Linked DNA regions of Cereibacter sphaeroides 2.4.1. The protein of the gene in region 2 interacts with the protein of the main gene of each other region in a pairwise test. Links are inferred from orthologs where the notes say so. Each region holds a gene or a part of one and is shown on either strand. Other genes may lie near its edges.

Region 1 (7,237 bases), 1.3 Mb from region 2 along the record:
TGCTCCGCGTTTCTTGTTTTGCTTCCACAGCATGTAGCATGTTCCGAAACCGGATTCACCCCCGGTAGAGGGCGGCGCAGCGAAGCGGCCGAAATCAGCCGTCAGCGCACCGTGCAGAGCCTTATGAGGGCGCGCTCCATCACCGCCATGGCGGGCGCGCGGCTCGCCGAGCGCAGCGTGAGGTCGGTCTCGACCAGAAGCGCCATCGCCTCCTCGAGCCGGTTCACGCCCCACTGCCGCGCCTGCCGCTGCATCCGTTCCTGCCGGGGGTTGAAGCCGCCGCGGCCGGGGTCCGCGCCCGCGGCCAGACGGTGCAGGCTGCGGAAGTGGCGCATCGCGCCGATGCAGAGGGCGACCGCCGTCACGCCCTGCGCCTCGAGCCTGCGGACGAGGGGCGAGACCTCGGTCCGGCGGCCCTCGGCCACGGCATGGATCACCTCGTCGACCCCGGCCTCGATCGAGACGGGCGCCATCTCGGCCACGTCGGCGGCCGAGAGCGGCGCGGGATCGCCGAGCTTGTAGAGCGCGAGCTTCTCGACCGTCTGGCGGACGTCGCCCGGATCGAGATCGCGGGCCAGCGCCGTGAGCCCGGCCATCGCCTGCGGCTCGATCTGCCCGAGACCCGCCTGCCGCAGCATCGTATCGACCTCCTCGCGCGTCGGCGGATCGTCGTAGAGACCGATGCAGACGGCGCTGGGATGAGCCTCGAAAAGTTTTTTCAGAGAGGAGCGGCCGGTGAGGCCGCCGGCGGTCACCACCACCTGCGCATCGCCGGGGCGCCATTCCTTCAGCACATCGCCGATCAGGGCGGTAAGCCCGTCCGCAGCCTCTTCGACCAGCACGGCGCGCGGGCCTTCGAAAAAGCCTTTCGCCGTCATGGCATCCATCAGTGCCGCAGGATCGCGCCGGAGGTCGGAGGCCGGCAGGCGCGTGAGCCGCATCTCGGCCGCGCCCTCGGGACCGATCAGGCCCAGCACCGCTTCCTGCCGCTTCAGCGCCACGCGCATCGAATCCTGCCCGAAGATCAGCAGGCCGGCGCGCGAGGGATCGGGCTTCGCCAGATAGCGCACGGCCTCGGCGCCGCGCAGGATCATGCCAGCCAGCGCCCGGAGGTGGCGATCAGCTGCGTCACGATCTGGTCGGCGAGGATGCGCATCAGGCGGTAGTTCGCATCCTCCTCGGCAACGAGCGCCGCCACGGTCGAGCCCGTGGCCGACCAGGAGGTGAAGTTGGTGACCGTTCCGCTCTCGACCACCTCGCCCGTCGCGCGGCTCGTGACGGTGAAGGCGATGCGTCCCGTCAGATTGTAGCGGGTGATCGAGTTGGCGGTGGTGATGCCCACGCTGTCGATACTGGTCGAGATCCGGTAGGCGAGGTCGAAGCGCGGCGCCTCGGGACGGCCGATCCGCTCTTCCAGCCGTTCGACGAGGTCGAAGCCGTTCTTGTCGACCGGATCCGCCACGCGGATCGCGCCCTGCAGCGTCTCGGCCGGGCCGCCCGGCCCGTAGGCCGGACGGAAACCGCAGCCGGCCAGGGCCAGGGCTGCGAAGAGGAAGGTGCGGCGGTCAGATGACGACATTGACGATGCGGCCCGGGACGACGATGAGCTTCTTCGGAGCGGCGCCTCCGAGCGCCCGCTGCACAGCTTCGTCCGCCAGCACCAGCTTTTCAACCTCGGAAGCGGCCATCTCCTTCGGAACGGTGATTTCGCCCCGACGCTTGCCGTTGACCTGGATGGGCAGCGTCACCGTATCGTCGATGAGAAGCGCCGGATCGGCCTTGGGCCAGGCGGCCTGCGCCACCAGACCCTCGCCGCCGAGCATCGCCCAGACCTCCTCGGCCAGGTGCGGCACCATGGGCGACATGAGCTGCGCCATGGTCCGCATCGCGCGCTTCTTCGCCTCGGCGCCCGCGCCGGACCGCGAGAGCGTGTTGGTGAATTCGTAGAGCTTGGCGATGGCCTTGTTGAAGGCGAAGCCCTCGACGCCCTGCGTCACCTCGGCGATGGCGCGCGCCGTGGCCTTGTCGAGCGCCCCATCCTCGGCATTCGCTTCGCCGTCGGCGCGCGAGATCTCGTCCGCCAGACGCCAGACCCGATGGAGGTGCTTCGAGGCCGCCTCGGCGCCCGAGGCCGTCCATTCCACGTCCCGCTCGGGCGGGCTGTCCGACATCACGAACCAGCGCGCCGTATCGGCGCCGAACTGGCGGATGATGTTCATCGGATCGACGACGTTCTTCTTCGATTTCGACATTTTGGCCGAGGGGATGATCTCGACCGGCGTGCCGTCCGCGAGCTTGCCGTCGGTCACGTCCTCGGGGAGGTGGTAGACCGGGCGCCCCGCCGCATCGCGGGTGAGATAGATCTCGTGCGTGACCATGCCTTGCGTGAAGAGCGCGTTGAAGGGCTCGATGGCCTTCGCCGGCAGGTGCCCCGTCTTCTGCATCGCGCGGGCGAAGAAGCGGGAATAGAGCAGGTGCAGGATCGCATGCTCGATGCCGCCGATATATTGATCGACGTTCATCCAGTAGTCGGCTTCCTCGGCGTCGGTGGGCGTGGCCGCCCGCGGCGCGGTGAAGCGCGCGTAATACCAGCTCGAATCGACGAACGTGTCCATCGTGTCGGTCTCGCGCCGGGCCTTCGCCCCGCATTTCGGGCAGGTGCAGTCGCGCCATGTCGGGTGGCGGTCGAGCGGGTTACCCGGCACGTCGAAGCTCACGTCGTCCGGCAGGCGGACGGGCAGGTTCTCCTTGGCCTCGGGCACCACGCCGCAGGTCTCGCAATGGATGACCGGGATCGGGCAGCCCCAGTAGCGCTGGCGGCTGATGCCCCAGTCGCGCAGGCGGTAGTTGGTGACGCCGCGCCCCACGCCCTGCGATTCGCAGAAGGCGATGGCGGCGGCGACGCCCTCCTCGCCGGTCTGGACCTCGGCGCCGGCGAAGCCGCGGATGTAGTGCACGCGCTCGGATTTCATCGGCACGAAGGCTTCGGCGAGCGCCGTCTCTTCGCAGCCTTCGGGCAGGAAGACGGGCCGGATCGGCAGGCCGTATTTCGTGGCGAATTCGAAGTCGCGCTGGTCATGCGCCGGGCAGCCGAAGATCGCGCCGGTGCCATAATCCATCAGGATGAAGTTCGCGATATAGACCGGCAGCTCCCAGGCGGCATCGAACGGATGGCGCACGCGGAGGCCGGTATCGAAACCCTTTTTCTCCGCCTTCTCCAGCGCCTCTTCCGAGGTGCCGACGCGGCGGCATTCGGCCACGAACTCGGCCACCTCCGGATCGTGCCGCTCCAGATGCCGGGCCAGCGGGTGATCGGGCGAGATCGCCGCGAAGGAGGCCCCCATCAGCGTGTCGGGACGGGTCGTATAGACCTCGAGCCGGTCGAAGCCCTCGGGCGCGCCCGCCATCGAGAAGGCGAACTGCAGCCCGCGCGACTGGCCGATCCAGTTGGCCTGCATCAGCCGCACCTTCTCGGGCCAGTCCTTCAGCGTGTCGAGCGCCTCCAGCAGTTCGCCCGCATAGTCGGAGATGCGGAAGAACCACTGCGTCAGCTCGCGCCGCACCACGGGCGCCCCCGAGCGCCAGCCCTTGCCGTCGATCACCTGCTCGTTGGCCAGCACCGTCATGTCGACCGGGTCCCAGTTCACCACCGCATTCTTGCGGTAGACGAGGCCCGCCTCCATCATGTCGATGAACATGGCCTGCTGCTGGCCGTAATATTCGGGATCGCAGGTGGCGAATTCGCGGCTCCAGTCGATCGAGAGCCCGAGCGGCTTCATCTGCGCGCGCATGTCGGCGATGTTGCCGTAGGTCCAGTCCTTGGGATGGCCGCCCCGCTCCATCGCGGCATTCTCGGCAGGCATGCCGAAGGCATCCCAGCCCATCGGATGCAGCACCGAGAAGCCGGCGGCGGCCTTCTGCCGCGCCACCACGTCGCCCATCGTGTAGTTGCGGACGTGCCCCATGTGGATGCGGCCCGACGGATAGGGGAACATCTCGAGGACGTAATATTTCGGCCGGGCGGGATCGTGCCGGGCCGTGAAGACCCCCGCCGCGTCCCAGGCGGCCTGCCAGCGGCTTTCGGTTGCTGCGGGATCGTAACGCGACATGGGCGGCCTCTTCGGAAAGGATCGCCCGCAGTTACACCGAGGCGCGGCCCAAGGTCCAGAGCCGCCCCCGTCCGGTGCGGACCGCGGGCCGGGGCGAGCGCCCGGCCGGCGGCCTCAGCCTCAAAGGCGCGAGTCGCGCAGGCGGAGCTGCCGGGCGCGGGTGAGGATCGCATCCTCGACCGCGCGCTGCGTCTCGGCCGAGACCGGCCCGCCGCCCTGCCCCTGCAGCGCCACCTTGAGCGAGCGCGCATCGAGCGCCGGATCCTGCACATAGATCGTGGCGCGGTAGGCCCGACCGCCGCCCGGCGGCACGCCGTAGCCCGTCGAGATCACGCCGGTGAAGGGATCGACCGCCTGGACCGGCAGGAAGTTCAGCACCTCGAGCGCCGCGTTCCAGATATATTTGTTGACCTCGACCTTCGTGTTCGGGTCGTCCTTGCTGCCGAACAGGTCGAAGAGCGAGGACCGAGTGCTTCCCGTGCCGGCCACCGTCGCGCCCGCATTGCGCTCGGCGATTTCCGCCTGCCGTTGAGCCGCGCCCGCCTCGATCTGCCGATCGCCCGAGGAGGCGTCTCCCCCACCCAGGCCGCCGCAGGCAGAGAGCGAAAGCGCAAGCCCGACCGGCAGGGCAGCGCGCGCGAGGCTAAGGAAGGTCATGAAGTCCCCCGTGTGTGACGTCCCGTGCTGTCTAGCCGAGGCACCGGACCGTGCCAAGGTTTTTCAGGCATCCCGTCCGGCCCTGCCAGAAAGCGAAGGTTTTCCGACCTTTGGACGGGTGGCAGGGCACCCCGGCTCACTGTGGCAACTCTGCACCATCATCCACGTCTTTCCCCGCAACGGACCCGTTCCGTTTGCAATCGAGGCCATCCGGAGGGAAACAGAGGCAGGCCCACTCGGATTCCCCTGAGCTGGGGCGCAGACGAGACAAACGAGGGAAACTATGAAACAGATTCTTCTTGCGACCACGGCTCTGGTGATGACCGCTGGCGTGGCTGCGGCCGAAATCAGCTTCTCGGGCTACGCCGAGATGGGTGTTGTCGGCGGTGGTGACGATGCGCCGGCCCGCGCTGGCCACGCGGCTGGCGGCCAGACCGAGTTCCACAACGACTTCAACCTCATCGTCACCATGACGAGCGAGACCGACACCGGCCTCGCGTTCGGCGCCAGCGTCGAGATCTCGAAAGACGAAGGCGACTCGAACGGCAACTTCGCTGCCGACAACGAAGCCGCTTTCATCTCGGGCGCCTTCGGCACCCTGACCATGGGCGAAATCGACGGCGCCATGGACTGGGCCATGACCGAGAACGTGGGCAACCCCGGCACCATCGGTGACGACGAAACCACCCACGCCGGCTACTTCGGCGCCTACGGCGACGGCAAGTACGACAACCAGATCGCCCGCTACGAATACAGCTTCGGCGACTTCGGTGTGGCGATCTCGGCCGAGCTCGACGACACCGACACCAACGGCGACGGCTACGCCATCGGTGCGAAATACAAAGGCGACTTCGGCGGTTTCGGCATGGGCTTCGGCCTGGCCTACCAGACGTTCGAAACCGACGTGCTCGTCGGCCTCGGCAGCCAAGAAGCCGCTCTGGTCGGCGGTGACGTCGAGCTGCTCGGCGCCTCGGTCAACGCCGACTTCAACAACGGCTTCGTCGCTGGCCTCGCCTACACCGACATCAGCTCGGACGCTCAGGACGGCAACCACCTCGGTCTGTCGGCTGGCTTCACCACCGGTGCGTTCCAGATCGGCGCCAACTACGGTGTGTTCGACATGGACGTGCAAGACAAAGTCAAAGGCTGGGGCGTTGCCGCGGCTTATGACCTCGGCGGCGGTCTGAAGCTGCACGGCGGCTACGGCGACTCCGACATCGACGGCGTCGACGGCGACTTCGAGACCTACTCGGTCGGTCTCTCGATGTCGTTCTGATCGGAACTCCGATCCTGAACGGAAAGAGCGGGCTCCGGCCCACTCTTTTCATTTCCGCCTCTGCCGGCGATCCGCAACGGCCGAAGAGGTTTGCGAAAATCGACAGCGCGCCCGGTCCGTGCTAGTGGCGGGCCAGACCCCCGGATCGGATCCCATGCTGCCCCTGAACCCTGCCCACCTCCCCCGGCTCCTGACCGAGGCGCTGCGCCTGCACGAGGCCGGCCGCCTGCCCGAGGCCGAAGAGCGCTACCGCTCCGTGCTGGCCGTGGCGCCGGACGAGCCCGCCGCCAACTTCCATCTGGGCCGCCTGCTCGCCGCCCGCCGTGCGCCCGAGGCGCTGGACCGGCTGGGCCGTGCCGCCCGTGCCCGCCCGCAGGAGGCCGCGGGCTGGCAGGCCTGGACCGCCGCAGCCGCGGCCTTCGGCGATGCCGCCGCCCGCAAGGAGGTGGCCGAGGCGGCGCGGCAGGCGCGACTGCCTGCCCCGCTCCTGAGCCAGATCGAGACGCGCCTCTCGGGAGCGCCCGTGAAGCCCGTGGCGCAGCCGCGCATCGGCCGCGCCGCGCCGGCCGAGATCAAGGCGCTGCTCTCCGACTATCAGGCGGGCCGCATGGCCGCGGCCGAGCGCCGGGCCGGCGCGATCCTCTCCGCCGCGCCCGATTGCGCGCTGGCCGCCGACGTGCTGGGCAACGCGCAGATGGCGCAGGGGCGGCAGGCCCCGGCCCTCGCCGCCTTCCAGCGGGTCGTGGCGCTGGAGCCCGGCTGGCCGGACGGGCATCTGCATCTCGCGCAGGCGCTCTTGGCGCTCGGCCGGGCGGCCGAGGCGCTCGATCCGCTCGCCCGCGCGGCGGCGCTGACCCCGAAGCCCGCCCGGGCGCTGATGCTGCTCGCGGTGACGCTCGCGCGGATGGGGCGGCAGACCGCGGCGCTGGCGGCGCTGAAGCGCGCGGTCGCGGCCGAGCCCCGCCACCCCGAGGCGCAGTTCCAGCTGGGCATCCTGCAGACCGACCTGCGCGCCTATGCCGAGGCGGAGGCCGCCTTCCGCGCGGCCGAGGCTGCGGGCAATCGCTCGGCCGACCTCCAGCTCAGGCTGGGACAGGTGCTGCTCATGCAGGGCGACGAGGCCGGCGCCGAGGCGGCCTACGAGACGGGCCTCGCACGCGAGCCCGATCATGCAATGCTCCTGTCGCGGAAGGCG
Region 2 (7,070 bases):
CTCACCGGGGGGTGCAGGCAGGGCTCGTGAAGGCGACGGTCAGAAGGGCCGCTTACCCGACGGACAGCAGACGGATCGCGCGGTCCTGATCGAGGAGCCAGAGCAGAAGCCGCGCCGCCTCTCCGCGGGGCGAGGCGAGCGTCGGATCGTCGTGAAGGAGCTTCCGCGCATCCGACTGCGCCACCTCCATCAGCGCCGACTGCCGCTCGAGATCGGCAATGCGGAAGCGCGGCAGGCCGGATTGAGCCGTGCCGATCAGGTCGCCCGCGCCGCGGATCGCCAGATCCTCCTCGGCGATGCGGAAGCCGTCCTCGGTCTCGCGCAGGATGGTGAGGCGGCGCTGGCCGCTCTCGGCCAGAGGCGCCTGATAGAGGAGAAGGCAGGTCGATTGCGCCGCCCCGCGCCCCACCCGGCCGCGCAGCTGGTGGAGCTGGGCCAGCCCGAAGATCTCGGCGCGCTCGATCACCATGATCGAGGCATTGGGCACGTTCACCCCCACCTCGATCACCGTGGTGGCGACCAGCACCCGCGTCTCGCCCGCCACGAACCGCGCCATGGCCGCATCCTTCTCGGCCGGCGGCATCTGGCCATGGACGAGCCCCACGGTGCCCTCGCCCAGAGCCGCGCGCAGATGCTGGAAGCGGGCCTCGGCCGAGGCATAGTCCACCGCCTCGCTGTCCTCGACGAGCGGGCAGACCCAGTAGGCCTGCCGCCCTTCCGCCACCGCATGGGCGAGGCTCGCGACCACCTCGTCGATGCGCTCGCAGGAGACGAGCGCGGTCTTGACCGGCGTCCGCCCGGGCGGCTTCTCGTCCAGGACCGAGACATCCATGTCTCCGTAACTGGCGAGCGCGAGGCTGCGGGGAATGGGCGTCGCGGTCATCACCAGCACGTCGGCCGCGGCCCCCTTGGCGCCGAGTTCCATCCGTTGCGCCACGCCGAACCGGTGCTGCTCGTCGACGATGGCGAGCCGCAGATCGTGGAAGATCACGTCCTTCTGGAAGACCGCATGGGTGCCGACCAGCACGCCGATCTCGCCCGCGGCAAGCGCCGCGAGCTTGGCCGCCCGCTCGGCGCCCTTGTCGCGACCGGTGAGGAGCGCGAGCCGGATGCCCGCCGCCTCGGCCATCGGCGCGAGACTCGCCAGATGCTGCCGCGCGAGGATCTCGGTCGGCGCCATCATCACGCCCTGCCCGCCCGCCTCGACGGCGATGGCGAGGGCGAGGAAGGCCACCAGCGTCTTGCCCGCCCCCACGTCGCCCTGCAGGAGCCGGTTCATCCGCTGCGGCGCCGCCATGTCGGCCGCGATTTCGGCCACGGCCCGGGTCTGGGCCGCGGTGGGCGCGAAGGGCAGGCTCTCCAGCACGCGCCGCTGCAGCGCGCCCGTGCCGACCGAGGCCACGCCCCTGCCGCGGCGGCGCGAGGCCCGGGCGAGCGTGAGGGTCAGCTGATGGGCGAAGAGCTCGTCATAGGCGAGGCGGCGCCGCGCGGCGGCGGTGGGCGTGACCTCCGCGGGGGCCTCAGGCGCATGGGCCGCCCGCACCGCCGCGGCCCAGTCGGGCCAGCCCTCGCGCGCCTTGAGGCCCGGATCGATCCATTCGGCCAGCTCCGGCAGCCGCAGGAGCGCCGCCGACGCCGCCTTCGCCACCAGCTTCTGCGTGAGCCCCGCCGTCAACGGATAGACAGGCTCGCAGGCGGGCAAGGCCGCGGCCTCTTCGGGCGGCAGCACATGATCGGGATGGACCATCTGCGCCATGCCGTCGAAGACCTCGATCCGGCCCGACACGATCCGCTGCTCGCCCGGCGGCAGGAGCTTCATCAGATAGTCGCCGCGGGCGTGGAAGAAGACGAGCGTGAACTCGGCCTCGGCATCCCGTACGGCGATGCGGTAGGGACCGCCCTTGCGCCGCGACGGGTAATGGGCGCCAACCGTCACCTCGACCGTGGCCGTCACCGGCGGCAGGACATCGCGGATCGAGGACCGGCGGCTACGATCCACCGCGGAATGCGGCAGCAGGAACAGAAGGTCCTTCGGCCGGGTCACGCCCAGCCCCGCGAAGGCCTTGGCGGATTTGGGGCCTACCCCCTCCAGCGTCTCCAGATCGGCGAAGAGCGGAAAGAGGATCTCCGGCCGGCTCATGCGTCCCCGATCAGGCGCAGCCAACCGTCCTCGTCGATCGTCTCGATGCCGAGCGCCGCGGCCTGCTTGGCCTTGGATCCCGCCCCCGGCCCCGCCACCACGAGATCGGTCCTGGCCGAAACCGAGCCGGACACTTTCGCCCCCAGCGCCTCGGCCCGCGCCTTGGCCTCGGCGCGCGACATCTTCTCGAGCGTGCCGGTGAAGACCACGATCTTGCCCGCGACGGGGCTCGCGACCGGGGCGCGCACCTCGGCATCCTCGACGGTCAGATGGGCCGCAAGCGCGTCGACCGCCGCCCGCTCGGCCTCCTGATGGAAGGCGGTGACGAGCGATGTGGCAAGCACCGCCCCCACGCCGTCGATGGAGAGAAGGTCCTGCCACTCGGGCCCCGCGCCCACCTCGGCGCGGGTCATCGCGGCCTCGAAAGCGGCCCAGGAGCCGTAGTGGGTGGCCAGAAGCGTGGCCGTGGTTTCGCCCACATGGCGGATGCCCAGCGCGAAGATCAGCCGGTGGAGCGCGATGCGCCGCCGCGCCTCGATGGCCGCGAAGAGATTCTCGGCCGATTTCCGCCCCCAGCCCTCCCGATTCTCGAGCCGTTGCATCCCGTCGCGGTAGCGGTTCGGCAGCTCGAAGATGTCGGCGGGCTGGCGGATCCAGCCGTCGCGCCAGAGCGCCTCGACCTGCTTTGCGCCGAGCCCCTCGATATCGAAGGCCGCGCGCGAGACGAAATGCTTCAGCCGCTCGACCTGCTGGGCCGGGCAGATCAGGCCGCCGGTGCAGCGGCGCACCGAATCGCCCGGCTCGCGGATGGCTTCGGAGCCGCACTCGGGGCAGGTCTCGGGAAAGCGGTAGGGCGCAGCCCCCTCGGGGCGGCGGTCGAGATCGACATCGGCCACCTTGGGGATCACGTCGCCCGCACGGTAGACCTGCACCCAGTCGCCCACGCGGATGTCCTTGCCGCCGCGGATCTCCTGCCCCTTCGAATCGCGGCCGGCGATGTAATCCTCGTTGTGGAGCGTGGCATTGGCCACCACGACCCCGCCCACCGTCACCGGCTTGAGGCGCGCCACAGGCGACAGGGCGCCGGTGCGGCCGACCTGAATGTCGATCCCCTCGAGCTGGGTCCAGGCGAGCTGGGCTGCGAACTTGTGCGCGATGGCCCAGCGCGGCGTCGAGGCCCGAAAGCCCAGCCGCCGCTGCAGCGCCAGATCGTCGACCTTGTAGACCACACCGTCGATGTCATAGCCCAGCGCCGCACGCTGCCGCTCGATCTGGGCATGTTGCGCCAGAAGCTCCTCGGGCCCCGTGCAAAGGCGGGTGAGCGGGTTCGTGGCAAAGCCCAAAGCGGCCAGACGGGCGATGGCCTCGTGCTGCGTGGCGGCCAGCGGCTCGGAATGGGCGCCCCAGGCATAGGCGAAGAAGCGCAGCGGGCGCGAGGCGGTGACAGCCGGATCGAGCTGGCGGAGCGAGCCCGCGGCCGCATTCCTCGGGTTGGCGAAGAGGCGCTGGCCCGCGGCCTCCTGCCGGCCATTCAGCGCCGCGAAATCCTCGTGGCTCATGTAGACCTCGCCGCGCACCTCGAGCAGGTCCGGCGCGCCGTCGAGCTCGGTGGGCAGGTCCGCGATGGTGCGGGCGTTCTCGGTCACATTCTCGCCGGTCTCGCCGTCGCCGCGGGTCGCCGCCTGCACGAGACGCCCCTTCTCGTAGCGGAGAGACAGCGAGAGCCCGTCGATCTTCGGTTCGGCCGTGAACAGAAGGTCGCCCACATGGCCGAGATAACGCCGGATCCGCTCGATCCAGTCCTCGACCTCGGCAAGGTCGAACGCATTCTCGAGCGAGAGCATCCGCACATCGTGGCGAACCTTCGCAAATCCTTCGGCCAGCGCCCCGCCCACCCGGTCGCTCGGGCTGTCGCTCCGGCGGAGCTCCGGGAACTGCTCCTCGATGGCCCGGTTGCGCACCTTGAGCGCGTCATAGTCCGCGTCGCTGATCTGCGGCGCGTCGTGGGTGTGGTAGGCGGTATTCGCAGCCTCGATCGCCTCTGCCAGCCGTGCAAGCTCGGCCGCGGCTTCCGCCTCGGTCAGTTGATCCACCGGCCTCTCGTCCTGCATGAGGGTCCCCCGCCTGCGCCCTCCGCAGCTTTAGGCAACCGCCCGAGCCTCGTCCAGCCCGCCTGTCCCGGAGGCCGCGCCCGGGCAGGCCGGTCAGGCGCCGATGGCGAACCGCCGGTCGGTCTCGGTCGTCACCGGATCGCGCAGGACATAGCCCCGGCCCCAGACCGTCTCGATGTAGCTCTCGCCCCCCGTGGCCTCGGCCAGCTTCTTGCGCAGCTTGCAGATGAACACATCGATGATCTTGAGTTCGGGCTCGTCCATGCCTCCGTAAAGGTGATTAAGAAACATCTCCTTCGTGAGCGTCGTGCCCTTGCGCAGCGAGAGCAGCTCCAGCATCTGATATTCCTTGCCCGTCAGATGCACGGGCTTACCCTCGACCTCGACGGTCTTCGCATCGAGATTAACGAGGATCTTACCCGTCCGGATCACGGACTGGGCATGGCCCTTCGAGCGGCGGATGATGGCATGAATGCGGGCGACCAGCTCCTCGCGGTGGAAGGGCTTGGTCATGTAATCGTCGGCGCCGAAGCCGAAGCCCTTGATCTTGTTCTCGGTATCGTCGGCGCCGGACAGGATCAGGATGGGCGTGTCCACCCGCGCAAGGCGGAGCTGGCGCAGGACCTCGTGCCCGCTCATGTCGGGCAGGTTGAGATCCAGCAGGATGAGATCGTAATCGTAGAGCTTGGCCAGATCGATCCCGTCCTCGCCGAGATCGGTGCAATAGACGTTCAGGTTCGCATGAGTCAGCATCAATTCGATGCTGCGGGACGTGGTCGGATCATCCTCCACCAGCAGTATTCTCATCACTCGCGCTCCGCATCGCCACCCTAGGTATTAACTACAATGATGCCCAATGGTTAATCATGAGTTACTCTCGCATAGGCGAAGCTGAATACAATCTAAAGTTGCCGATATTTCTGGATCATCGTGACCTTCAGCGCCTTCTCGCCGTGCGCGGCCACCGCCGACCGCCACAGGGCGAATTCCTCTTCGGACAGGCTGTAGCGGTCCAGCGCCTCGCGCTCGGTGATGAGCCCGTGGATCACCGCCTTCACGACGGCTGCCTTGCGGCTTGCAACCCAGCGCCGTGTGTCGAGCGGCGGCAGGTCGGCCCGGCTCAGAACGGTCCCGTCCGGCAGCGTCACCTGCCGCGGACCATCAACGCGCTTGAGATACATCCCTCATCCCTCCATCAGGCGGAAAGGCTGACGGAGCGGCCTTAATCATCGGTGAAACGAGGGGTTGAGACTGCGCTGCATTTTCTTATATTGCGCGCTTCACCGATCCGAAGGCGCGCAGCCATGCTCGACCATCCGCTCAATTCGCTGGGTTTCGCCAAGCCCCCCGCCGTCACCCGCGTGGTGGTGGCCATGTCGGGCGGCGTCGACAGTTCCGTGGTGGCGGCCGAGCTCGCCGCCGAGGGCTACGATGTGGTGGGCGTCACGCTCCAGCTCTACGACCATGGCGCGGCGCTGGCCAAGAAGGGCGCCTGCTGCGCCGGGCGCGACATCCATGACGCGCGGCGCGTGGCCGAGACGATGGGCTTTCCCCATTATGTGCTCGATTACGAGAACACCTTCCGCGAGGCGGTGATCGACGAATTCGCCGACGCCTATCTGGCCGGGGCCACGCCCGTGCCCTGCATCCGCTGCAACGAACGGGTGAAGTTCAAGGACCTGCTGCAGACGGCGAAGGATCTCGACGCCGACTGCATGGCGACGGGCCACTATATCCAGCGCAAGATGGGCCCGGCGGGGCCCGAGCTGCACAGCGCGGCCGACCCCGCGCGCGACCAGAGCTATTTCCTCTTCTCGACCACGCCCGAGCAGCTGGCCTTCCTGCGCTTCCCGCTCGGCCATCTCGCCTCGAAGGCCGAGACCCGCGCGCTGGCCGCGCGGCACGGATTGCCCGTGGCCGACAAGCCCGACAGCCAGGACATCTGCTTCGTGCCGAACGGCAACTATGCCGAGGTGATCCAGAAGCTGCGCCCCGGCGCGGCCGACCCGGGCGAGATCGTGGATCTCTCCGGCCGGGTGCTCGGCGAACATCGTGGCGTCATCCACTACACGATCGGCCAGAGACGCGGCCTCGGCATCGGCGGCCTCGGCGATCCGCTCTATGTGGTGCGGCTCGATCCCGAGCGGCGTCAGGTGATCGTGGGCCCGAAGGAGGCGCTCTCGACCCGGATCGTCCCGGTGCGCGAGATCAACTGGCTGGGCGATGCCCCGCTCACCTCCCGCTCCGAATGGCAGGTGATGGCCAAGGTGCGCTCCACCCGGGCCCCGCGCGAGGCGGTGATCCGCCCGCTGTCGGACACCGAGGCCGAGGTGGAACTGATCGCCCCCGAGGACGGCGTCTCGCCGGGTCAGGCCTGCGTCTTTTACGCGCCGGGCGACAGCCGCATTCTGGGCGGCGGCTGGATCTGGCGCGGCGCCCGCTGACCTGCCTCAGCCCGCCACGGCGCGCAGGGCGCGCGCGCGGCGCGCGGGAATGGCGCCGATCTCGAGCCCGGTGAAGACATGGAGCGTGTCCATTTCGCGGTCCACCACCGCGTGATCGGACACCCATCCTCCCATCATCAGATAGGTCCGCAGGAGGGGCGGCATCTGCAGCATGGCGCGCCGCGCATCCGGCTCGCGCCGTGCGAGGCGCTGGGCGAAGCGGTAGACCGAGGCGGCCTTCACCCGCGGCAACCAGCGCGGCGGCGCAAGATGGCGCTCCTTCAGCATGGCGAACGTGTCGAGATAGGCCTCGGGCTCGGTACCATGGAACGAGGAGCAGCCGAAGAGCATCTCGATCCCGGCCCGGTCCACATG

The links. Proteins that work in one complex are often made in the same cells at the same time.
Region 1: the proteins of ligA (region 2) and leuS interact in binary tests that used the Escherichia coli proteins (3 or more experiments, as listed by UniProt). The link is inferred for Cereibacter sphaeroides 2.4.1 from one-to-one orthologs.

What each region holds. Positions count from the first base shown.
Region 1 is NC_007493.2:2,586,709-2,593,945, forward strand. Bases 1,338-4,436 are described here. They hold leuS (leucine--tRNA ligase), read right to left. Parts: upstream 4,110-4,436; coding sequence 1,566-4,109; downstream 1,338-1,565. Other genes in these bases: lptE (LPS assembly lipoprotein LptE), read right to left, coding at 1,338-1,579; RSP_RS12555 (DUF3576 domain-containing protein), read right to left, coding at 4,230-4,436. Outside these bases: holA (DNA polymerase III subunit delta), read right to left, coding at 102-1,094; more of lptE, read right to left, coding at 1,091-1,337; more of RSP_RS12555, read right to left, coding at 4,437-4,766; RSP_RS12560 (porin), read left to right, coding at 5,050-6,042.
Region 2 is NC_007493.2:1,257,493-1,264,562, reverse strand. The notes cover bases 1,695-4,626. They hold ligA (NAD-dependent DNA ligase LigA), read right to left. Parts: upstream 4,252-4,626; coding sequence 2,137-4,251; downstream 1,695-2,136. Other genes in these bases: ctrA (response regulator transcription factor CtrA), read right to left, coding at 4,345-4,626; recG (ATP-dependent DNA helicase RecG), read right to left, coding at 1,695-2,140. In the rest of the region: more of recG, read right to left, coding at 53-1,694; more of ctrA, read right to left, coding at 4,627-5,058; CtrA inhibitor SciP, read right to left, coding at 5,154-5,432; tRNA 2-thiouridine(34) synthase MnmA, read left to right, coding at 5,556-6,695; RSP_RS06165 (GNAT family N-acetyltransferase), read right to left, coding at 6,702-7,070. UniProt on the Escherichia coli protein: DNA ligase that catalyzes the formation of phosphodiester linkages between 5'-phosphoryl and 3'-hydroxyl groups in double-stranded DNA using NAD as a coenzyme and as the energy source for the reaction.